3 regions of the Janthinobacterium sp. NKUCC08_JDC genome follow, and region 1 is predicted to be linked to each of the others. Evidence: predicted binding sites of a transcription regulator. Region 1 holds the regulator's gene; each other region holds the start of a gene.
What was found. The regulator HrcA, encoded in region 1, represses chaperone genes, less so after heat shock. The targets are predictions, from matches to a motif close to TTAGCACTCNNNNNNNNNGAGTGCTAA.
Positions count from the first base shown of each region.

Region 2: a site for HrcA is predicted at 2,496-2,522, ahead of rpoH (RNA polymerase sigma factor RpoH). Genes of this name have one in related genera too.
Region 3: a site for HrcA is predicted at 4,798-4,824, ahead of groES (co-chaperone GroES). Genes of this name have one in related genera too.

Region 1 is NZ_JAHKQW010000002.1:698,396-706,050, reverse strand. It holds gene mmsB (3-hydroxyisobutyrate dehydrogenase) at 1-726, shown strand, start outside; gene KO538_RS09195 (hypothetical protein) at 914-1,495, opposite strand; gene KO538_RS09190 (hypothetical protein) at 1,537-2,136, opposite strand; gene KO538_RS09185 (HAD family hydrolase) at 2,381-3,106, shown strand; gene hrcA (heat-inducible transcriptional repressor HrcA) at 3,208-4,224, shown strand; gene fur (ferric iron uptake transcriptional regulator) at 4,273-4,704, opposite strand; gene KO538_RS09170 (outer membrane protein assembly factor BamE) at 4,900-5,547, shown strand; gene dapB (4-hydroxy-tetrahydrodipicolinate reductase) at 5,567-6,376, shown strand; gene KO538_RS09160 (barstar family protein) at 6,384-6,710, shown strand; gene KO538_RS09155 (CaiB/BaiF CoA-transferase family protein) at 6,829-7,655, opposite strand, start outside.
Region 2 is NZ_JAHKQW010000017.1:28,993-36,647, forward strand. It holds gene KO538_RS26050 (cytochrome P450) at 1-101, shown strand, start outside; gene KO538_RS26055 (antibiotic biosynthesis monooxygenase) at 98-445, shown strand; gene KO538_RS26060 (hypothetical protein) at 449-901, opposite strand; gene KO538_RS26065 (hypothetical protein) at 1,080-1,346, shown strand; gene rpoH (RNA polymerase sigma factor RpoH) at 1,437-2,330, opposite strand; gene ftsX (permease-like cell division protein FtsX) at 2,730-3,650, opposite strand; gene KO538_RS26080 (cell division ATP-binding protein FtsE) at 3,647-4,390, opposite strand; gene ftsY (signal recognition particle-docking protein FtsY) at 4,401-5,468, opposite strand; gene KO538_RS26090 (MerR family transcriptional regulator) at 5,633-6,574, opposite strand; gene KO538_RS26095 (NAD(P)/FAD-dependent oxidoreductase) at 6,778-7,655, shown strand, end outside.
Region 3 is NZ_JAHKQW010000001.1:1,279,679-1,287,333, forward strand. It holds gene lgt (prolipoprotein diacylglyceryl transferase) at 1-611, shown strand, start outside; gene KO538_RS05905 (GGDEF domain-containing protein) at 773-2,269, shown strand; gene KO538_RS05910 (EVE domain-containing protein) at 2,266-2,730, opposite strand; RNA gene ssrS (6S RNA) at 2,821-2,998, opposite strand; gene KO538_RS05920 (cell division protein ZapA) at 3,053-3,364, opposite strand; gene KO538_RS05925 (hypothetical protein) at 3,364-3,627, opposite strand; gene KO538_RS05930 (hypothetical protein) at 3,784-4,530, opposite strand; gene groES (co-chaperone GroES) at 5,065-5,355, shown strand; gene groL (chaperonin GroEL) at 5,406-7,055, shown strand; gene KO538_RS05945 (hypothetical protein) at 7,266-7,655, shown strand, end outside.

The DNA of each region.
Region 1 (7,655 bases):
GCCGTCATCACCATGCTGCCAGCCAACAAGCACGTGCAGGAGCTGTACCTGGCGGCTGGCGGCGTGCTTGATTCGGCCAAGCCCGGCGCCCTGTTCATCGATTGCAGCACCATCGCGGCCGACGTGGCACGGCAAGTGGCGCAGGCGGCCAGCGAGCGGGGCTTTGCCATGATCGATGCGCCCGTCTCGGGCGGCACGGCGGGCGCGGCGGCCGGCACCCTGACGTTCATCGTCGGCGGCAGCGAAGCGGCCTTGCAGCAGGCGCGTCCATTACTGGAAAAGATGGGCAAGAACATCTTCCATGCGGGCGAGGCGGGTGCGGGCCAGGTAGCGAAGATTTGCAACAACATGCTGCTGGGTATCTTAATGGCCGGTACGGCCGAGGCGCTGAACCTCGGCGTGGCGCATGGCCTCGATCCGAAAGTCTTGTCCGACATCATGGCCAAGAGTTCGGGCCGCAACTGGACCCTGGAAGTGTACAACCCGTGGCCCGGTGTCATGGACGGCACGCCCGCGTCGCGCAATTACACGGGCGGCTTCGGCACGGCGCTGATGCTGAAAGACCTGGGCCTGGCGCAGCAGTCGGCCCTGTCGGCGAACGCGCCCACGCCGTTGGGCGGGCTGGTGCGCCAGTTGTACCAGATGCATGCGCAAGCCGGTTATGCGCAGCAGGATTTCTCCAGCATCGTGCAGATGCTGCAGCCGGACTTGAATAAACCCGCTTGAGGAATTTTGGGCAAAAAAAAGCCCGCTGGTAAAAGCGGGCTAAATCCAATTCTTGGAAGAGTTGGAGGAGACAGATGCATTATGCTGCATCGCCACATATAACTCCAATTTATCTTTCGAATATCAACTATATTCTTCAGTGATATCTCTTCCTGGCAGCCGCGTCGCGGCTGCCAGCGCCACAGCGTTAGCCCGGATTGCAGGCGATCTGCACGGTGGTCACGTTCGCTTCGCCCATCACGCCGACGCCAGTGTTGGGCGCCACGCTGCATTTCAAGCCGGTTGGCTGGGTAAATACGCTGATGCCATACTTGTCGCCATCGGCAACACGCGATGCCAGGGTGAAGGTCGTGCTGCCCTTGGCCACCGTGGTTTGCGCATTGCCGTTGATCAAGACCAGGCCGTCGGCTGTCAGGCCAGTCACCGTGCCGCCAACCGTGTAGCTATTCTGCGTGCACACGACCGCTGCCTGGATGCTCAGGTAATGACCGGCCGAACCGGTCCCGCCACTGATGGCGCAAGTCATGTGGGCTGGCTGGGTCTGCACGGTGATGTTGTAGTCGGTGCCATAGTCGATGCGCTTGGCAAAGGTAAACGAGGTCTGGCCCGATTTAATCGGAAGATTGACGCCGCCGTTGGCCAGGACCAGGCCGTCGGTGTTCAAGTTGCTGATGGTGCCACTGACATCATACGAGGCCTTGCCGCCGCAAGCAGCCAGTCCCAGGGTCAACAGCAGCGCGGCGAGTGGGCGCAGGCAGGATAACTTCATGTATTTCTCCAATCCAATATAGTGGTGACGAATCGCGTGGCTTACTGCGCCGTGCAGTTCAGTGTGGCGCCGGTCGTGGCGGCTGAGCCCATGGTGCCGACGACATCGCGGCCGTTGGCGCTGGCAGAGCCCACGAAACTGCACGTCTGGCCCGCTGGATACGTCGCTATGGAAATATTGTAGGCGATGCCGTCATTGACAGCCGGGAACGTATAGCTGGTGCTGCCTTTCAGCGGGCTGGTGCTGGCGTTGCCAATGGCCAAGGTCAAACCGTCGGCGGTCAGGCCTGTGATCGTGCCGCTCAGCGGGTAGGTATTGGTCGTGCAAGTCACCAGGGCAGTGGTCACGGTATAGCTCGATGCCTTGCCTGCGCCATTGGTAATCGTGCACACGGCGCCTTTGGGCTGTTGTGCGATGCTGATGTCGTAGCGGTCATCGGTGTTGACCAGCTTGGTGAAAACAAACGAGGTCTGGCCTGCGGAGACCGGCAAGCGTTCGCCGTCATTGAGGAGAATCAGGCCGTCTTTTGCCAGATTGGACACTTGGCCACTCAGATACAGGTTGCCGCCGCTGCCGCCGCAGGCTGCCAATGTGACGGCGCAAGCCGCCGCCAGCATCGAGCGCAGGTACAAATTTTTCATACATTCTCCAAAACGAATTAGGTTGGGTAGCGCAACGCGGACGCTGGCGCCGCATTGGAATGGCGCCTATTTTAGTCTATCTGGCAAGCTGAATGATCTTGCCTTGTATCACCCTGTAACAATTTTTCGCCGGGAAGCGCTGGCCCGGCCCCATTTCACGGGGGCGCAGCGATGCCGGTGGCGGCGATCGGTGCGACAATAGATGCAGGCTGCGCACTGTGGCGCGGCATCCACCGTGAATCCCATGTCCCTTGCTCCTGTAAAACCTGCCGTGCCGCCCAAGGCCATCCTGTTCGACCTCGACGATACTCTGTGGCCCATCGCGCCCGTGATTGCCGCCGCCGAAACCCTGCTGCACGACTGGCTGGCCACGCATGCGCCCAAGGTGGCGCAGCAGTTTTCCATCGAGGTGCTGCGCCAGCACCGCCTGGCCATGCTCAATGAACAACCGCATTTTCATGGCAACCTGATCGAGTTGCGCCGCGCGGGCTTGCTGACCGCCTTCGAGGCCGCCGGCGAGGATCCGGCCCTGGTCGATGGCGCCATCGCGCAGTTCCTGGCGGCGCGCCATCGCGTCCAGCCGTATGACGACGTCTTGCCTGGCCTGGCCTGGATGGGCCAGCGCATGCTGGTCGGCTCCATTTCGAATGGCAATGCGGACCTTGAAATTATCGGCCTGGCGCAGCATTTCAAGGTATCGATCGCCGCCAGCGATTTCGGTGTGGCCAAGCCCGACGCCAGCATCTTCCTGGCCGGTTGCGCCGCGCTGGGCGTGGCGCCCCATGAAGCCGTGTATGTCGGCGACGATCTGTATTTCGATGTGACGGGGGCGCAAGGGGCGGGCATGCGTGCCGTGTGGATGAACCGCAAGGGCAGCGACGCCCACCTGGCCGCCGGCGTGCAGCCCGACGCCATCTGCGCCAACTTTGATGAATTGCTGCTGTGGCTGCAGGGGCAACTGGAAGATTGATCGCCGCCGGGCGGACGAACGTGCATAATAGGCGCTGTTGATGCACGTTCGGCCGCTTTCGTTGCCGCTTGCTTAACAAAATACTTGCTTAATAAAAAACCATGCAACTCGATACACGTGCCCAAACACTGCTGAAAGCCCTGGTCGAGCGATATATCGCCGACGGCCTGCCGGTCGGTTCGCGCGCCTTGTCGAAAATTTCCGGCCTCGACCTGTCGCCAGCCACGATCCGCAACATCATGGCCGATCTGGAAGAGCTCGGTTATGTGTCCAGTCCGCATACCTCGGCCGGACGCATCCCCACGCCGCGTGGCTACCGCATCTTTGTCGACACCTTGCTGACTGTCCGGCATCTGGACGAGCATCTGGTGGAGTCGCGCATGCGCCTGCAGACGCCGCAGCCGCAAAAAACCATCGCCAACGCGGCGCAGATGCTGTCGTCGCTGTCGCAGTTTGCCGGCGTCGTGCTCAGCCCGCGCCGCGAATCCGTGTTCCAGCAAATCGAATTCCTGCGCCTGTCCGAAAAACGCATCCTGCTCGTCATCGTCGCGCCCGGCGGCGACGTGCAGAACCGTTTATTGCTGACGGAGGCCGACTATACGCCGGCGCAACTGGTGCAATCGGCCAATTACATCAACCAGAACTATGGCGGCCTGTCATTCGACGCCGTGCGCGTGCGCCTGCAGGGCGAGCTGCGCCAGTTGCGCGACGACATGGGCAGCCTGATGCAGGCGGCCGTGGAGGCTGGCAGCGAGGCGATGGCCGACCATAGCGACGACATGGTGATTTCCGGCGAGCGCAACTTGCTCAGCGTGAGCGATCTGTCATCGAATATGCATTCGCTGCGCCAGATGTTCGATATGTTCGAGCAAAAAACGGGCTTGATGCAGCTGCTCGACGTGTCGAGCAAGGCGACGGGCGTGCAGATTTTCATCGGCGGCGAATCGAACCTGGTGCCGATGGATGAAATGAGCGTGGTGACGGCGCCGTATGAAGTCAACGGCAAGATCGTGGGAACGCTGGGAGTGATCGGACCGACGCGCATGGCTTACGAGCGCGTCATCCCGATTGTCGATATCACGGCCAAGTTGCTGTCAAGCGCGCTCAGCCATCATTGATCGTACTGCCTGATGCGCCAGCCGCTCCATGGGAGCGGCCGGAACGAATCAGGCGGTTTTGTGCGGGCAAGCCGTCTTGGTACAGTTGCCGTAGATGGCCAGCGCGTGTTCGGCGATCTTGAAGCCGCGCTCTTCGGCCACTTTTTGCTGGCGGATTTCGATTTCTTCGTCGAAGAATTCTTCGACCCGGCCACAGTCGAGGCACACCAGGTGGTCGTGGTGGGAGCCTTCGTTGAGTTCGAAAATCGCCTTGCCGGTTTCAAAATGGTTGCGGTTGAGCAAGCCTGCCTGTTCGAATTGGGTCAGGACGCGGTAGACAGTTGCCAGGCCGACATCCATATTATCGGCCAGCAGAATCTTGTAGACGTCTTCCGCCGTCAGGTGGCGTACCGGGCTACTCTGGAAGATATCGAGTATCTTCAGCCGTGGCAGGGTGGCTTTCAGGCCGCTTGCCTTGAGATCACTAGGATTGTTACTCATGTTTGTTGCTCGTATGTGGGTCAGGTGCTTTATCATATAGCGTTTTAGCGGGGAGTGCCAAAATATGCATTTTTTGGCAGGCCGGCCACTCCTGGCGTTTTGTTCATCAAATTGAGGTCATTTATGCGCGTAACACCGGCTGTATTGCCATCTCTCTGGCACCGTATTTCATTCCGAGCACCAGTCGTGGCAGGCATGGTCTGTGTCGCGCTGGCCATGTCCGGCTGCGCCAGCCGTGGCATCCTTGGCGAAAAGCCGGCAGCTGCTCAAAAAGAAGGCAAGGAACTGGTCCCCGAACAGGGCGCACAAACGACCACTATTACGCCGCTGCAAAAATTCATGTGGTTTTTCTCGCCCTATCGTCCTGACATTCAACAAGGCAACTTTGTCTCCGAAGAGATGCTGGCCCAGTTGAAAGTGGGCATGACGCGCGACCAGGTGCGCTTCGTCCTCGGCACCTCGCTGCTGACCGATATCTTCCATGCCGACCGCTGGGATTACCCATTCCGCCTGGCCCGGGGCAGTGGCGAAACCACCAGCAGCCGCGTCGTCGTGTACTTCGGCAAGGATGGTAAAGTGGAACGTTTCGAAGGCGGCAACTTGCCGACGGAGAAAGAATACATCGACCGTATCGCCGGTCCGTCGCCGTTCGCCAAGGTCGCCAAGGCCGACGTGCCTGCCGCCGTCGTGCCATTGCCGGTGGCGCCAAGCGCCGTGCCGGTGCCAGCCGATGCCGCCCCTGCCATTCCTGTGAGTAAGCCTGACGTTGCACCCGCACCCGCAACGGCGCCTGCCGCCGAGCCTGCACCTGCACCTGCACCTGCTGCCGAACCCACCAAATAAGCTGTTGTAAGAGAATAAAATGACTGAACTGAAAATTGCCATCGCTGGCGCCAGCGGCCGCATGGGCCATATCCTGATCGAAGCGGTCAGCAACGCGCCCGACGCCGTGCTCGCTGGCGCGCTCGACCGCGCCGGTTCGCCGTCCGTCGGCCAGGATGCGGCCGCTTTCCTCGGCAAGCCTGCTGGCGTGCTGATCGAGTCCGACCTGGCTACCGGCCTGGCCGGCGCCGATTACCTGATCGACTTCACGCGTCCGGAAGGCACTTTGCAGCACCTGGCGTATTGCGCCGAGCACGGCGTCAAGATGATCATCGGCACCACCGGTTTCGATGACGCGGGCAAGGCCGCTATTGCCGCCGCCGCCGAAAAGACGGCCATCATGTTCGCGCCGAACATGAGCGTGGGCGTGAACGTCACCATGAAGCTGCTGGAACTGGCCGCGAAAAGCCTGTCCGAAGGCTACGATATCGAGATCATCGAAGCGCATCACCGCTTCAAGGTCGATGCGCCGTCGGGCACGGCCCTGCAAATGGGTGAAGTGGTGGCCGGCGCCCTGGGCCGCGACTTGAAGGAATGCGCCGTGTACGGCCGCGAAGGCGTAACGGGCGAACGCGACCCGTCAACCATCGGCTTTGCCACCATCCGCGGCGGCGATATCGTCGGCGACCATACGGTGCTGTTTGCCGGCATCGGTGAGCGCATCGAGATCAGCCACAAGTCGAGCAGCCGCGTCACCTACGCCCACGGCGCACTGCGCGCCGCGCGTTTCCTGGCCGACAAACCGACCGGCCTGTTCGACATGCAGGATGTGCTGTCGCTGAAGAACTGAGGAAGATATGGCCACTGCCATCCTGAATGGAAAAGACATCAGCGACGAAGCGAGTTTTCACGCCCAATGCGTGCAAGCCTTCGGTTTTCCCGAGTTCTACGGCAACAGCATGGATGCCTGGGTCGATTGCCTCAGCTACCTGCGCGACGACGAAAACATGACGCAGTTCCGTTTGAAGCCGAACGAAGTGCTGGAAATCGTTGTGCAGGATGCGGCAAGCATGAAGGCGCAAGTACCTGATTTACTGGAAGAAATCACCTTCTGTATCGCCGGTATCAATGAGCGCTATGACGATTATGGCGAAAAGCCGGCGTTGAAGCTGGTACTCAAGTAAATAGAATCGTAGGTCGGATTAGGCCCTGCGGGCCGTAATCCGACAACATTGTTGGCGCTGGGTGCGGTGTCGGATTACGCGCAAGCGCTAATCCGACCTACGTTCTTCCCATCAATCTTTACACCACCTTGCGCTCACGCAAGCCGTCAATTTCCGCACTGTCCAATCCCAGCCACTGCTGCAGCACTTCCTGCGTATGCTGCCCCAGCAATGGCGGCGGCAAGCGGTATTGCACTGGCGAGGCCGACAGGCGCACGGGATTGCCCACCAGCGCCACCGTGCCCGCCGTCGGGTGCGGCATCTCCACTTTCAAGCCACGCGCCACCACTTGCGGGTCGGCAAACACTTGGTCGATGCGGTTGACGGGACCGCAGGGCACGGCTTGCGCCTCGAACGCGCTGATCCACTCGGCCGTCGTGCGCATGACCGTGGTCTGGCGCATCAAGGGAATCAGGATCGCCCGGTGCGCCACGCGCTGCGGATTGGTGGCGAAGCGTTCATCCTGCGCCCATTCCGGGTGGCCGGCGACGGCGCAAAAGCGCGAAAACTGCCCATCGTTGCCGATCGCCAGAATCATGTCGCCATCGGCCGTGGGAAAGTCCTGGTAAGGCACGATGTTCGGGTGCGCATTGCCCATGCGCTGCGGCACCTTGCCGCCGCACAGGTAATTGGCCGCCTGGTTGCCCAGCGCCGCCACTTGCACGTCGAGCAAGGCCAGGTCGATATGCTGGCCCAGGCCCGAGCGTTCCCGTTCGGCCAGCGCCGCCTGCACGGCGATGGTGGCGTACAGGCCCGTCAGGATGTCCGTCTGCGCCACGCCCACTTTTTGCGGCCCGGCGCCCGGCTGGCCATCGGGCACGCCCGTGATGCTCATCAGCCCACCCATGCCCTGGATCAGGAAGTCATAGCCGGCGCGCGCCGCGTACGGCCCATCCTGGCCGAAGC
Region 2 (7,655 bases), on a different contig from region 1:
AGGCGTGGGCCGACGGGCTGGAAGACATGGCGTTGGCGTGGCGTTATCAAGCGTCGCTGAACGCCCGCATCCCCGTGTTTACGCAAGGAGCGAGCGCATGATTGCCGTGATCTTCGAAGTCTGGCCTAGCGCCGAAGGGCGCCAGCAGTATCTGGATCTGGCTGCCGCGCTGCGGCCCTTGCTTGATGAAGTCGATGGTTTCATTTCCATCGAGCGCTTCAGCAGCTTGAGCGATCCAGGCAAATTGCTGTCGCTGTCTTTCTTTCGCGACGAGGTGGCGCTGGCGCAGTGGCGGCAGCTGGAAGCGCACCGCGCGGCGCAAGCGGCTGGCCGGCAGGGCGTATTTGACGATTACCGGCTGCGCATCGCCGCCGTCGTGCGCGATTACGGCATGCTGGACCGGCAACAGGCGCCGACCGACAGCCGCCAGCGCCACGATGCCTAGCGCTTAGCGGGGCAGGGCGCCCTGCGTGATCTTGACCTTGACCCGGTAGTTGGGCTCGGCTGTGTTAAGTGCGGGCGGCGTGGCCGGGTCGACGTCGAGCAAGGTAAACGTCAGGTGGTTGACAGTGACGGAACTGGAAGCGCCCGGCATGGAATCGGACAGGACGATGTCCGTGGCGCCTGCACTGTTGAGCAAACTGAAACTGTAGCTGACGTAGCCTTTCCATACGCACACGGCGCCCTTGCGGCAGCGGCTGTCGTTGACGCGCTCGAGTTTCAGGGTATCGGTAGCCGTGATGGCGACCTGTTCGCCCGGCGACAGCACGTGGGTGACGCTGCGCGGCGTGTTTTCCGCGTCGCCGGCGCTGCCGGCCGCGCCGCAGCCGGCCAGCACGGCCAGGCAGGCGAAGAACAGGGGAAGCAGCACGGTGCGGCAAGAGCGGGTCAGATATTGCATGTTTTTCCTTTCAGGTAGAGCGTCCCGGGCGTGCCTGTGCACGCGTGGGATAAAATGATAGTAACAAAATGATATTTTTCTGGCGCACTATTGGCGTGCTGCCGATGAATTGACGCGCCAGCCACGCGGCGCGCCGATTACTGCGTAAAATGGCTGTTTTGAAAATCAGGAAACAACCATGAAAAAAACCGACCTGGCCAAAAGCGATGCCAAGAAACTGATGGGAAAGATGAATGTTCCCGGCGCCGGTGCATTCGGTAAGGAAGCGGTGGTCGTCGACCGCCGCGAGCAGCGCAAGCGCGACCAGGCCCTGGGCCTGGTGCCATTCGCCGTCAAGCTGAACAGCGATCTGGTCTTGCAATTGCAGACCCTGGCCAAGGAGCGCGGCGCAGATCTAAATGAATTGGTCGCCGAAGTCCTCGTCAAGGGCTTGGCCGCAGCTTAATGGGCTGCCATGTTTATCTGTTGATAAACATCAACTTGTAAAACTAAAAGGCGCCTTGCGGCGCCTTTTGCATTGCGGCATTGCTTGCGATTAGACCCAGGCGGCCAGGGCGCCCTTCATTTTTTTCAGCGCCGCCACTTCGATCTGGCGGATGCGTTCGGCCGATACGCCGAACTCTTCTGCCAGCGCGTGCAGGGTAGCGCCCGAGCCGTCGTCGTTGGCCAGCCAGCGCGCTTCGATGATGCGGCGCGAACGGGCGTCCAGCTTGCTCAAGGCCGTTTCCAGGCCTTCCGATTGCAAACGCGTCACTTGTTCCGCTTCCAGCACCTTGGTCGGCTCGCTTTGCTCCGACGACAGGTAGGCGATCGGCGAAAACTTGTCGTCTTCATCGTCGGTCGGCGATTCCAGTGCAATGTCGCGGCCGCTCAAACGCGTTTCCATCTCGATCACTTCTTCGCGCTTTACGTCGAGCAGCTTGGCCAGCGCATCGATCTGCTTCGGCGTCATCGCGTCCAGGCCCGTCTTGTGGCTGCGCAGGTTGAAGAACAGCTTGCGCTGTGCCTTCGTCGTCGCGACCTTGACCAGGCGCCAGTTTTTCAGGATGTACTCATGCATCTCGGCCTTCACCCAGTGCATGGCGTACGACACCAGGCGCACGCCCTGGTCCGGATCGAAACGTTTCACGGCTTTCATCAAACCGATATTGCCTTCCTGAATCAGGTCGGCATGCGGCAAGCCATAGCCCAGATAGCCGCGGGCAATCGAGACCACCAGGCGCAGGTGCGACAGCACCAGCTCTTGCGCGGCGGCCAGGTCATTTTTTTCGCGCAGGCGTTTCGCCAGCGAAATTTCTTCGTCGTGGGTCAACATGGGCAGGCGGTTCACGGCCGAAATATAGGCGTCGATATTGCCCAGATTGCCAGTGAAACCGAGGCCCAGCGCATTACTTTTGGTCGGAACCAATGCGGACGTTGCGGACATCATAGTCATGTTTTCTCCCTCGTAGTCTTGCTTTGTTCCAGTTGGCCACGTCACGCGACGTGGTCCTGTTGTCTGTTCGTTTTTGCGTATCCGGTCTTGCACTTTGCAGAGCGCGGCACCATCTTCATCTGGCGCCCATGGCGCTACTGCCTTTGGTATGTCCCTATATTAGCACTCTCTGCCTGAGAGTGCCAATCAGCACATTTAATCGTCCTGATAGCCTAAATACTATGGCGGATTAATGCTTGATATATATCTCTGAACAGCGATTTGACCACGTAGCTAGTCTACGGCCTCTGGCTGAAGCGAGCCTTAAGAATACTTGCTTAATATCAAGATAACAGCAGACGGGGGAGGGTGACGCGCATGGCGGCACCGAAGGCGCCGCCATGGAAGGGATGGTCAGTTCAGGCGCGCCAGGTGGCGCTGCACGCAGAGGAAGGCGCCGATCAGGCCCAGGCCGGCGCTGACGGCCAGCAAGCCCGCCATCGGCAGCGGCGCCAGCGGCACCAGTTGGAATTCGGACGCATACAGGCGCGCAAACTCGGCAATCGCGGTATTCAGCGGTTGCAAGGCCAGCGCCACGGCGCCCAGGGCCAGCGCGCCGGCGCACAGGCCCAGCAGAGCACCCGTGTAATAGAAGGGGCGATGGATGAAGGTGTCCGTCGCGCCGATCAGTTTCGAGATGCTGATTTCATCGCGCTGCTGCATCACTTGCAGGCGGATGGTATTGAAGACCACGGCGATCACGGCCACGCCCAGGGTGATGGCCAGCAGCAGCAGCACCAGGCGCAGCACGCCCAGCAGGGCCGCCAGGCGCTTGACCCAGGCAGAATCGACTTGCGCCGATTCCACGCCGGGCAAATGGCGCAGCTGTTCCGCCACCGCATCGACGTCCTGCGCTTCGCTGGCGCTGCTGAAGGCGTCGAGTTTCAGCACATAGCTGTCGGGCAAGGGATTGTCGCCCAGGGTGCTCAGTACATCGGCCAGGCCATTCTTGTTTTTCAGCGTGTCGAGCGCCTGTTCGCGCGGGATGAAGACGATCTTTGCCTTTTGCTCGCCCACGATCTTGCGCATGGAACTGGCCAGGGCCACGGCTTGTTCGCGCGGCGTGTCGATCTTCAGGAAGACGCTGATTTCCGGATCGACCGACATCTGTTCCGACATCGGGCGCACATTGTCGAGCATGGTCAAGCCGGCGAACGGCAGCGACAGGGCAATGGCGACGACGACGACGTTCAACAGAAAGCCGCCCGGCGACTTGCGTAAATGAATCAGCGCCGAGCCCAGCGCGAAGCGGTGTTGACGGAACCAGCCTCTCATGGCTGTTCTCCCTGCGCGTCGTCCAGGCCGGGGGGCGGTGCAAAATCGGGATCGGGCGGAGCGAAGACGGGCGCTTGCGTGGCCTTGTCGATGGCGACCAGCTGGCCGTTTTTCAGGTGGATCACGCGGGCGGCGGCGTCGAGCATCTGTTCGTCATGGCTGGAAATGAGGCAGGTCACGCCCACCGAGTGGAAGGCTTTCAGGGCGTCGAGCACCTTGTTGGCGCTGGCGCGGTCCAGGTTGGCCGTCGGTTCGTCGGCCAGGATGATCTGCGGCCGGTTGACGATGGCGCGCGCGATCGACACGCGCTGCTGCTCGCCGCCCGACAGCGACAGCGGCCGCGCCATGGTGCGGTCCAGCAATCCCACCTTGTCGAGCGCGGCGCGCGCGCGCTGTTCCGCGGCAACTTTATGCGCGCCGACGACGAGCAGCGGCAGCATGACGTTGGCCAGGATGGAGCGGTCGTTCAATAACTTTTGCTGCTGGAAGATCAGGCCCATGTTGCGACGCAGGAAGGGCACGCCGGCCGGCTTGATCTTCGCCATGTCCTGGCCATTGACGATCAGCTTGCCCGAAGTGGGGCGTTCCATGGCGGCGATCATTTTCAGCAAGGTGGATTTGCCGGCGCCGGACGGGCCGGCCAGGAACACCAGCTCGCCCTTGGCAATACTGAGCGAAATGTCGCTGAGCGCCACGGCATCGGAGGAGTATTGCTTGGAGACGTGCTGAAATTCAATCATGTAGGTAGGCTTATCCGAGCAGCGCTTCGACAAATTCGGCAGCCACGAAAGGCTGCAAGTCTTCAATTTTCTCACCGATGCCGATGAAATACACGGGCACGGGACGTACGCGGGCAATCGCCGCCAGCACGCCGCCCTTGGCGGTACCGTCCAGCTTGGTGATCACCAGGCCACTCAACTGCAGGGCATCGTCGAACGCCTTCACTTGCGTGAGGGCGTTCTGGCCAGTGTTGCCGTCGATGACGAGCAGGGTTTCATGTGGCGCGCCATCCATGCCCTTGCCGATCACGCGCTTGATTTTCTTCAATTCTTCCATCAGGTGCAACTGCGTCGGCAAGCGTCCCGCCGTGTCGACCATGACCACGTCGATGCCGCGCGCCTTCGCCGATTGCACGGAGTCGTAGGCCACGGCGGCCGGGTCGCCCGATTCCTGCGAAATCACGGTGACGTTATTGCGCTCGCCCCAGACCATCAGCTGTTCGCGCGCGGCGGCGCGGAAGGTGTCGCCCGCAGCCAGCAGCACGGACTGGTTGTTCGACTGCATGTGCTTGGCGAGCTTGCCGATGGTGGTGGTCTTGCCGGCGCCATTCACGCCGGAAATCATCATCACGAGCGGCTTGTGACGGCCCAGCTCGAAGCGCTTTTCCAGTGGCGAGAGCAGCTCGATCAGCAGCACTTTCAGCGCGGCCTTGACGGCGGCGGCGTCGAGCAGCTTGTCTTCCTTGACCTTTTTCTTCAATTCCGTGAGCAGGAATTCCGTGGCGTCAATGCCGGCGTCCGACATCAGCAGCGCCGCTTCCAGCTCTTCGTACAGGGCGTCGTCGATCTTTGCGCCGACGAACAGCACGGACAAGGTGTTCGAGGTTTTCGACAAGCCGGCCTTCAGGCGCGTCATCCACGATTTTTTCTCGGGTTCGGCGGCCACGATCACGGGCACGAGCTCGGCCGGCGCGCCGCTCAGCGGTGCAGCGGACGGGGCTGCTGCTGGCGCGGCAGGCGGCGTGGTGGCGGGAAGGACGAGGGGCTCGGCTGGCGCAGCCTCGGGAGCGATGGGTTTTTTCTTGAAGAAACTAAACATGGATGTGTGGTGGCGGGTGCTGACCTAAGGCCCGGCGGCGCCGGACACTGTTGATCCGGCTATTCTACCAGAGCGCGCCCGGCCCTTCATGCTTTACTGTTCGATTGGCAACATTGCGCGGCTATCCACGGAGATCGCCGCAGTTGCCGCGCTTTCCGGCTGGTTCAGTGGGTTTGCAGGGCCAGCGCCTGATGGCGGCGGCGCCAGTCGGCGATGCTTTCGTCGACTTGCCGCAAGTCCAGCACATGCAAAAACGGTGGCGGCTGCTTGTACAGCACGGGACTACGTCCGCCGGCCCACAATTCCATCTCTGGCGGCAAGCTTGCATGCAGCTGCTGCAGGCTGTCGCGCGTCTGCCGTTGCTTGCTGGCGCTGGAAAACGACAGCGCGACGATGTCGGCCCGCTGCGCGCGGGCGGCCGCGACGATGTCCGTCAACGGCGTTTCCACGCCCAGCGACATGCAATGGGCGCCGGCCGCCGCGCACAGCGCCTCGGCCATCAGCAGCCCCAGGCCATGGCGCTCCTGCGGCAAGGTGCTGAGGACGATGCGCGGCGTGCGCGTGGACGGGCTGCTTGCTTGCGGCAGGGAAAAGATGGCGTGGCGCATCACCGTTTGCAAGGTTTCGCTATACAGATGCTCTTCATACACGGCCAGGTCGCCGCAAGCCCACGCTTCGCCCACCATGCCCGTGAGGGGCGCGATCACGTCGATGGTGAACGCTTTCAAACCCAGCACGGCCAGCGCCTGGCGCAGGGCGTCGCCCAGTTCCGCCATCTGGTGGCCACGGCACAGCGACAGGTAGTGTTCGAGCTGGGGTGCGGGCGTTGACGGCGCCGCACTGCCGGCGCTGGCCAGCTGCTGCAATTGCACGGTGCTGTGTTGCATGATTTTTCCCGGACGAAATCCGAGGTCCAGCAGGCGCTTAACCATGCGCAACTTCTGCACTTGCTCGGCCGGATAGCTGCGTTCGCCAAAGGCGTCGCGCTGGGGCTGGGGAAAGGCGTAGCGGCGCTCCCACACACGCAAGGTTTCCTTGGCCAGCCCGGTATCGCGCTCGACATCGCTGATGCTGAAGGCGGAAGTAGGTTGCAGGTCAGTATCCATACCAGGGGGCTTGCTCGCATGCCAAAAGAACGTGGAGTGCATTTTACGCCTTCCGCCGCCCCGGACCAAATAGCTGAATCCGATTGAAAATTGCCGACGTATAAGTTTCTGAACGGCTGAGAGCGCTCATTGACATAAATCAATATTTCATCGATTATCCATGAGGCTTATTTGTCCAGGACAAACTTAACACAGGTGCACTCATGAAAATTGCCGTCGTCGGAGCAGGAATCGCAGGATTGTCGTGTGCCTATCGCCTGGCGCAAGCGGGCCAGGACGTCACCTTGTACGAGGCGGGCGACTATTTTGGCGGCCACAGCCATACGGTGGACGTCACGCTCGATGGCGTCACGCATGGCGTCGACACGGGTTTTCTCGTGTTTAACCACGCCACCTACCCGAACCTGGTGCAGCTGTTTGACGAACTCGGTGTCGAGGCGGCCGACAGCGATATGTCGTTTTCCGTCAAAATGCCGCTGGGCACGGCATCCGATGCGCGCGTGCTGGAATGGGCGGGCGCCAATCTCGATACCGTGTTTACCCAGCGCAGCAACCTGCTGCGCCCCGCCTTTTTGCGCATGCTGCGCGACATCGTGCGCTTCAACCGCCAGGCCAGCGCCCTGGCCACGGCCAGCGCCCTGGCCACGGCCAGCGTGCCGGCGCCGGCCATGTCGCTGGGCGAATACCTTGACCTGCACAACTATGGCGACGAGTTCCGCCACTGGTATCTGCTGCCGATGGCCGCATGCATCTGGTCGTGCCCGGCGCGCCAGATGCTGGCTTTTCCCTTGGCCACGTTCATCCGTTTCTGCCACAACCATGGCTTGCTGCAAGTGAGTGACCGTCCGCAATGGCGCACGGTGCGGGGCGGATCGCGCGTGTACGTGGAAAAACTGCTGGCCGGCATCCCGCAGCAGCGCCTCGCTTGCCCCGTGCTGGCCGTGCGCCGCCAGCCGCACGGTGGCGCGCGCATGGTCGAGCTGCACACGGCCGCCGGCGTCGAGCATGTCGATCATGTCGTGCTCGCTTGCCACAGCGACCAGTCGCTGGCCCTGCTGGGAGATATCCGCGACGACGAGCG
Region 3 (7,655 bases), on a different contig from region 1:
GCGAAGTGCTGTTCTACCGTCCTGAATACTTCATGCACAATCCGCTCGAGATCTTCATGGTCTGGCATGGCGGCATGTCCTTCCATGGCGGCTTCCTCGGCGTCATCGTGGCCATGTATCTGTGGAGCCGCAAGGCAGGCCGCAACCTGTTCGACGTGCTCGACTTCATCGCCCCGCTGGTGCCGCTCGGCTACGCGGCCGGCCGCCTGGGCAACTTCATCAATGCCGAACTGCCGGGCCGCATCGCGCCGGAAACCCTGCCGTGGGCCATGCAGTGGCCGGGCATTCCCTATCCCGTGCACCCGTCACCGATCTACCAGATGCTGGTCGACGGCATTTTAGTGTTCATCATCCTGTGGCTGTTTGCGCGCAAGCAGCGCCCGCGCATGGCCGTGGGCGCCATGTTCACCCTGCTGTACGGCTGCGCGCGCTTCTTCACGGAATACTTCCGCACGCCGGACTGGGAAGTCGTGTGGCTGGGCGTACCGATCACGTCAGGCCAGATGCTGTCCCTGCCGATGATCGTCGGCGCCATCGCGCTGCTGGTGTGGGCATATAAAAGCCAGGTGATGGGCACGCCGCCCACCAAGGTCCGCCCGGCCAACACGTAAAACCGCTGTTCCCAGGTGGCGCGCCAGGCAGGCGCGCCACTTTCCCTCCCCCGCCTCCCGGCAACATTTCCCTCAACACAATTAAATTTCCTCGCGGAATAGACTTGCTGTTGACATCTCGGTATCATCGTTTTCATGCCGCCACCGGGGAGTGCCTTGCCATGCCGCCTGCCGGACAACAACTGACGTACTCGATTGCGCTGGGTGCCAGCTATGTGCTGGCGCAGCTGGCCTTGACGGCCTGGGCCGGCACGCACGCGCCGTACGTCAGCTATGCGTTCAACATTGTCGCGCCCCTGCTGGCGCTGGCGGCCTGTTGCCGCTGCGCCTATCTCAGCGCGGCGGGCGCCGCCAGGACAGGCTGGGCCCTGTTCGCCGTGGCCATGCTGTTCTGGAGCACGGGCATGATATTGTCCGCCTGGCAGGATCTGAGCGGGCAAGTGGCCTCCGACGCCACGTATTTTTCCGATTTCGCCTATTTCATGTATGGCGCGCCCCTGCTGCTGGCCATCTCGTCCGTAACGCACAACCATCGCTCGCGCACCTTGCAATGGCTCGATGCCGTGCAAGTGCTGCTGGCGGCCTACCTGGCCTATACGGCCATCTTTTCCGTGTCGCCATTCGACCAGCGCTCGATCGCGCCGATTCCCGCCAGCCTGCTGGTGCTGACCTACAACGTGGAAAACCTGGTCCTGGCCTGCTGTGCTTCGCTGCGTCTGCTGGCGCACCGCCGCGATGGCGGGCAAGGCCGCTTTTACCTGCTGCTGACGGTGTTTTTATGGTGCTATGCGGGCTGCGCGGCCGCGTATAACTATCTGACCCTGCATGGCGTGACGCAAGCATGGAGCGAAGTGCTGCCCAGCCTGCCATTCCTGCTGCTGGTGCTGCTGGCCACGCGCGTCACGGCGGCGCAGTCCGCAGCCGAAAATACGCAGGCGCGGCAAGCCCCGCAAAAGCTGACCCTGCTGATCGACAATTTCAGTCCCATCTTCTTTACGGCCGCCCTGCTGGGCCTGGGCTTTGCCGTCATGCGCGCGCATTTCTACCTGGCGGCGGCGTCGCTGTTCGTCGCGCTGCTGGTCCACGCGCTGCGCTCGGCCACCCTGCAAAGCCGCTACATGCAAAGCGAACTGGCCTTGCGCGCCGCGCATGACAAGCTGGAAAAGCTGTCGCTGACGGATGGCTTGACGGGCATCGCCAACCGGCGCTGCTTCGACCAGACATTACAGCTGGAGTGGCAGCGCGCCGCGCGCAACCATCAAGGGCTGGCGCTGCTGATCATCGATATCGATTTCTTCAAAAGCCTCAACGATACCTTCGGCCACCCGTATGGCGACGCCTGCCTGGTGCGGATCGCGGCCGCCCTGCACTCGGCGCTGCCACGCGCCAGCGACCTGGCGGCACGCTTCGGCGGCGAGGAGTTTGCCGCCATCCTGCCCGCCACCGATGGCGACGGCGCGCTGGCCGTGGCGCACAAGATGCAGGAAGCGATCGCCGCGGCCGCCATCGTCCACGCGCCGTCGCGCGGCGGCCTGGTGACGGCCAGCATCGGCCTGGCACTGAGTGACGGCGGCCAGACGCCGGAACAATTGCTGGCCGCCGCCGACCAGGCCCTGTACCGGGCCAAGCAGAATGGCCGCAACCGGGTCGAAGCCTAGCCTTTCAGCTTATTGGTAATGACTTTCCATTGCGCCGGCGTCACGGGCGTGATCGACAGCCGGCTGCCCTTCTTGAGCAGCAGCATGTCTTCCAGCTCCGGCATCTGGCGCATCTCGGACAGGGGCAGCAGCGCCGTCTTCTTTACGCCGCGCACGTCGACGCTGATCCAGCGCGGCTGCTCCTGTGTGGCCTTCGGGTCGAAATATTTGCCGCCCTCTTCAAACTGGCTGTGATCGGGATACGCGCCGCTGGCCACTTCGGCCACGCCCGCCACGCCCGGCTGCGGGCAGCTCGAGTGATAGAACAGCACGCCATCGCCTGGCTGCATGCCATCGCGCATGAAGTTGCGCGCCTGGTAGTTGCGCACGCCGAACCACGGCATGGTGTGCTGGGGCGCGGCCATCAGGTCGTCGATGCTCACTTCATCGGGTTCGGATTTCATCAGCCAGTATTGTTTCATGCAGACTCCGTATCAAAGTGACAGGCGTAAAAAAACGGTTGCGCATCAATGCTGCAACCGTTTTCAGTTGTACTACCAAGTTACTGCGAATTGGGCCCCGCCTGTGCCGCTATGCCGGCATCCCGAACCAAACGGTTCAAGGTGGTCACGTTAGTTCAATTTCGGGTTCGTCGAACGAGCGACGCTCACTCCCATCAAACAAAATTCGCAACCGATGCGCATAAATGGTTCAAGGAATATATGGCAATCGCGAACACCGCAGGGTAGACCCAAGTTTACTCCTTTGATCGCGCATCGCAAAGACAAATCGTCGCGTGCACGCTTAAAAAAGGTTTTCCTGGGGCGTCAAAGCGCTATCGAGGACAGTATGCATGGCCGAGATTTTCTGCTTCACTTCCAGGATCGTCAATTCCGACAGCGGACCTTGCGGCGACTTCACGGAGAGGAATTCCGCAGCCACGCCCAGGGCGGCCAGCACGGCGATGCGGTCGTTGCCCTTGACCTTGCCCGCGTCGCGGATGGCTTTCATTTTGCTATCGAGATAGATCGCCGCTTCGCGCAGCGCGCGCTCTTCGCCGTCGCGGCACACCATGCTGTAGGACTGGCCCATGATATTGACATCGACACGCGGCATCACGCTTCCTTCTCGTTCTCGGCAATATAGGCGCCCGCTTCCGAAGCGGCTTGCTCCAGGCCGGCTTGCACCAGTTCGGGAATTTTTTCCAGCAAGGCTTCCACCCGCTCCTGCGCCTCGCGCATGCGCTGCACGTACAGGGCGTTCTCGGCGGCCAGCGCGGCGTTATCCTTGCGCAGTTGCGCGTTTTCACGGCGCAGCGCATGGGTCATTTCGGCCAGCAGGCCTATTTTGTCGGATAATTCGTTGAATTCGGAAATCATCCCGCCACTATAGGGCGGACGCTCCATGGGCGTCAATCGAATCACGCCGCTGTCACACATATTTACATCAATGCAGGTCAGTTGCCGTGAAATACACGCTTTTTCCGGCGCTTTTCGCCAAGTGCGCGCATCTGCCTGCGCCGTGATGGCAGCGTTTTACTCGTCGACGTAATCGGGTTCGATATCGAGTCCGCCATAGCGGTTTTCGCAAGAGCGGCGCGTCAGCGTCTGTTGTCCGCTCTTGCCGTCAAGCACCATCGTCAAATCGCGGCAAGTACGGCCGTAGCTGCCAGGTTTGCCGTCCGTGCCCGAGGGCGTCAGGCGCACCGCCAGCGGTACCGCATTGCCCAGTCCCTTGTTGCTCCACTGGCGCGTCTTGCCATCCTCTTCATCTTTCAAGGTGCGCACGGCGGCCGTCAACAGGGCTTGCTTTTCCTTGGCATTCAGCTTGGCGATGGTGACGTCGGACAGGAAAGGCGGATACACGACGGGCGCCGGATCTTTGCCCTGCACATCCCAGCGGCCGCTGCTCTGCGAACAGGTGCGGCGGCTCAGGTCCTGCGTTTTACCAGCTGCCGTGACGACGAATTTCAAGTCGCGGCACACATGCGCCTTCAGGCTGTGCTCCGTCATGCCGGAATTGCTGAAGTTATACGTGACTTTGACCAGCACGCCGCTATCGCCGCCGTTGTCCCACACGTGCGCTTCCTGGTCGTCGTCATCCTTGTTCAAGTCATTGAACAGGCCACCCAGCAGCATTTCCTTTTGCTGCGGCGTCAGGGAAGCCACGGTGATCTCGTCGACGATGGTGGGTGTTTGCGCGGCGGCATTGCCCAGGCAGGCAAGGCCGAGAACAGTGGCGCCCAGCAGGCGCAGGGCGGTACGGGAAGTGGTCGATGGCATGGCGTGCTTTCTCGTGCAGGTGGCGATATATGGCGATATTGATATGCAATTACAATCATCTTATCAAAGTCCATAGTAAAACTGTGTTTCCTGTACGTACAGGAACGCCGTTCGCCTGACGGGCATGCTAGAGTCGCGCCTGTTGCTGACGCCCGGGAACGAGGCTTGCGTTTGCGCAAACCCTGCGTAAATGCAGGCTGCGCAGAACGTCTAAGCTTATCTTCCCGGAGAATAAGCCCTTGAATAAGCCCCCTACCGTCCCTATAATTAGCACTCGTTAGTAGAGAGTGCTAACAAACTCTTTCGTAGCAATCCTCAGGACATGATGGTGTCTGCCGGGCAACAGCAGGGAACGCTACGCGGCGGGCGACGCCGCGATGCCACCACTGCCTAGCTGGCACGCACTCGATGACATGGGGTTTGCTTGACCGTTGCGGGCTGCTTTCAACGGCGGTCACTGAAAGCACGCCTGGCGCTGTGCCAGGCATGTATTCATTTAGCAACACCTATCCATTGAACTTTAAGGAGTTTTGTATGAATCTGCGCCCATTGAACGATCGCGTCATCGTCAAACGCCTCGACCAGGAAACCAAAACTGCGTCCGGCCTCATCATTCCTGATGCAGCTGCTGAAAAACCGGATCAAGGCGAAGTCCTTGCCGTAGGCAATGGCAAGATTCTCGACGACGGCAAAGTCCGTCCTCTGGATGTCAAAGTAGGCGACCGCGTCCTGTTCGGCAAATACGCTGGCCAAACCGTCAAAGTTGACGGCGATGAGCTGCTGGTCATGCGCGAAGAAGACATCATGGCGATCGTCGTCAAGTAATTGTTTCCACGTTGTAGACAGATACATCCCGAAACTCAGGAGAATTGAACATGGCAGCTAAAGAAGTAGTATTCGGCGACGCAGCGCGCGCCAAGATGGTCGAAGGCGTCAATATCCTCGCCAACGCAGTCAAAGTCACCTTGGGCCCGAAAGGCCGCAACGTCGTTCTGGAGCGCTCGTTCGGCGCCCCTACCGTCACCAAGGATGGTGTGTCGGTAGCGAAAGAAGTTGAACTCAAAGACAAGCTCATGAACATGGGCGCGCAAATGGTCAAGGAAGTTGCTTCCCGCACCAGCGACAACGCCGGCGACGGCACCACCACCGCAACCGTGCTGGCACAAGCCATCGTGCGCGAAGGCATGAAGTTCGTTGCCGCCGGCATGAACCCGATGGACCTGAAGCGCGGTATCGACAAGGCTGTTGCAGCCACCGTCGAAGAGCTGGCGAAAATCGCCCGTCCTTGCACCACGACCAAAGAAATCGCCCAGGTTGGCGCGATCTCGGCGAACTCGGACTACTCGATCGGCGAGCGTATCGCTGAAGCGATGGAAAAAGTCGGTAAAGAAGGCGTCATCACCGTGGAAGACGGCAAGTCGCTGAACGACGAGCTGGACATCGTTGAAGGCATGCAGTTCGACCGCGGCTACCTGTCGCCATACTTCATCAACAACCCAGAGAAACAAGTTGCCGTACTGGACAGCCCATTCGTCCTGCTGTGCGACAAGAAAATCTCGAACATCCGTGACCTGCTGCCGGTACTGGAACAAGTCGCAAAAGCTGGCCGTCCACTGCTGATCATCGCAGAAGACATCGAAGGCGAAGCGCTGGCGACCCTGGTTGTGAACAACATCCGCGGCATCCTGAAAACCTGCGCAGTGAAAGCACCTGGCTTCGGCGACCGCCGCAAAGCCATGCTGGAAGACATCGCTGTCCTGACCGGCGGCCAAGTGATCGCTGAAGAAGTCGGCCTGACCCTGGAAAAAGTGACCCTGGCCGAACTGGGCCAAGCGAAACGCATCGAAGTGGGCAAAGAAAACACCATCGTCATCGATGGCGCCGGCGAAGCTGCCTCGATCGAAGCACGCGTGAAACAAGTGCGTGTACAGATCGAAGAAGCAACCTCGGACTACGACCGTGAAAAACTGCAAGAACGCGTCGCCAAACTGGCTGGCGGCGTTGCCGTGATCAAGGTTGGCGCAGCCACCGAAGTCGAAATGAAAGAGAAAAAAGCCCGCGTTGAAGATGCACTGCACGCTACCCGCGCTGCCGTGGAAGAAGGCATCGTGCCAGGCGGCGGCGTAGCCCTGCTGCGCGCACGCGCCAACATCACGGTCAAGGGCGACAATCCTGATCAAGACGCTGGTATCAAGATCGTCCTGCGCGCAATGGAAGAGCCACTGCGCATGATCGTGCAAAACGCTGGCGAAGAAGCTTCGGTCGTCGTGGCAGCCGTACTGGCTGGCACGGGCAACTACGGCTACAACGCTGCCAACGGCACGTATGGCGACATGGTTGAAATGGGCGTCCTTGACCCAGCCAAAGTGACCCGTTCGGCGCTGCAAAACGCCGCTTCGATCGCTTCGCTGATGCTGACGACCGACTGCATGGTCTGCGAAATCGCTGACGACAAAGCAGGCGGCGGCATGGGCGGCGGCATGGGTGGTATGGGCGGCATGGGCGGCATGGACGGCATGATGTAATGTGCGGCGGCCAGTCGCGCAGGCGACGGCGCGACTGGCCGCATACGCCGGGACAGGGCTGGCAGACCAAAAGCTGTCAGCGCCTCCCCGGCGGCCCCGAAAGCCACCTTCTACGGAAGGTGGCTTTTTTTCGTCTATGAATTTGGCAAACCCGTTTGGCAAACCCGTTGGCAAGCCCGGCGATTGCCCGCCTGCCCGTTTTGCTTTAGCATGGCCGCCATCGTCGTTCTTTCTCATCCCACCATCATGCCGCCACGCGCCTCTTCTTCCAAAACCACCATCATCGCCGGCATCCTGGCCGGCTTGCTGGCCGCCGGCCTCGGCGCTTTCTACCTGCACCAGCAATCCGCGCCGCACGGTGACCATGCCAAGGCCTCAAGCAGCCAGACGACGGCGCAAGAACAGAACGCACGCGCCGTCGATGCCTTGCTGGCTTTGCCGGAAATCAAGGCCTGGTCGGCGCATATCGAAAAGGCTTCGGGCGGCCGCGCGCACGGCGCCGTGATGGAAACGTCGCCCGAGACGCGCCTCATCGATGGCGTCGCCTGCTATCAGCTGAGCTTTTTCGAAAGCACGCCCGATGCGGCGCACCGCTGGGAA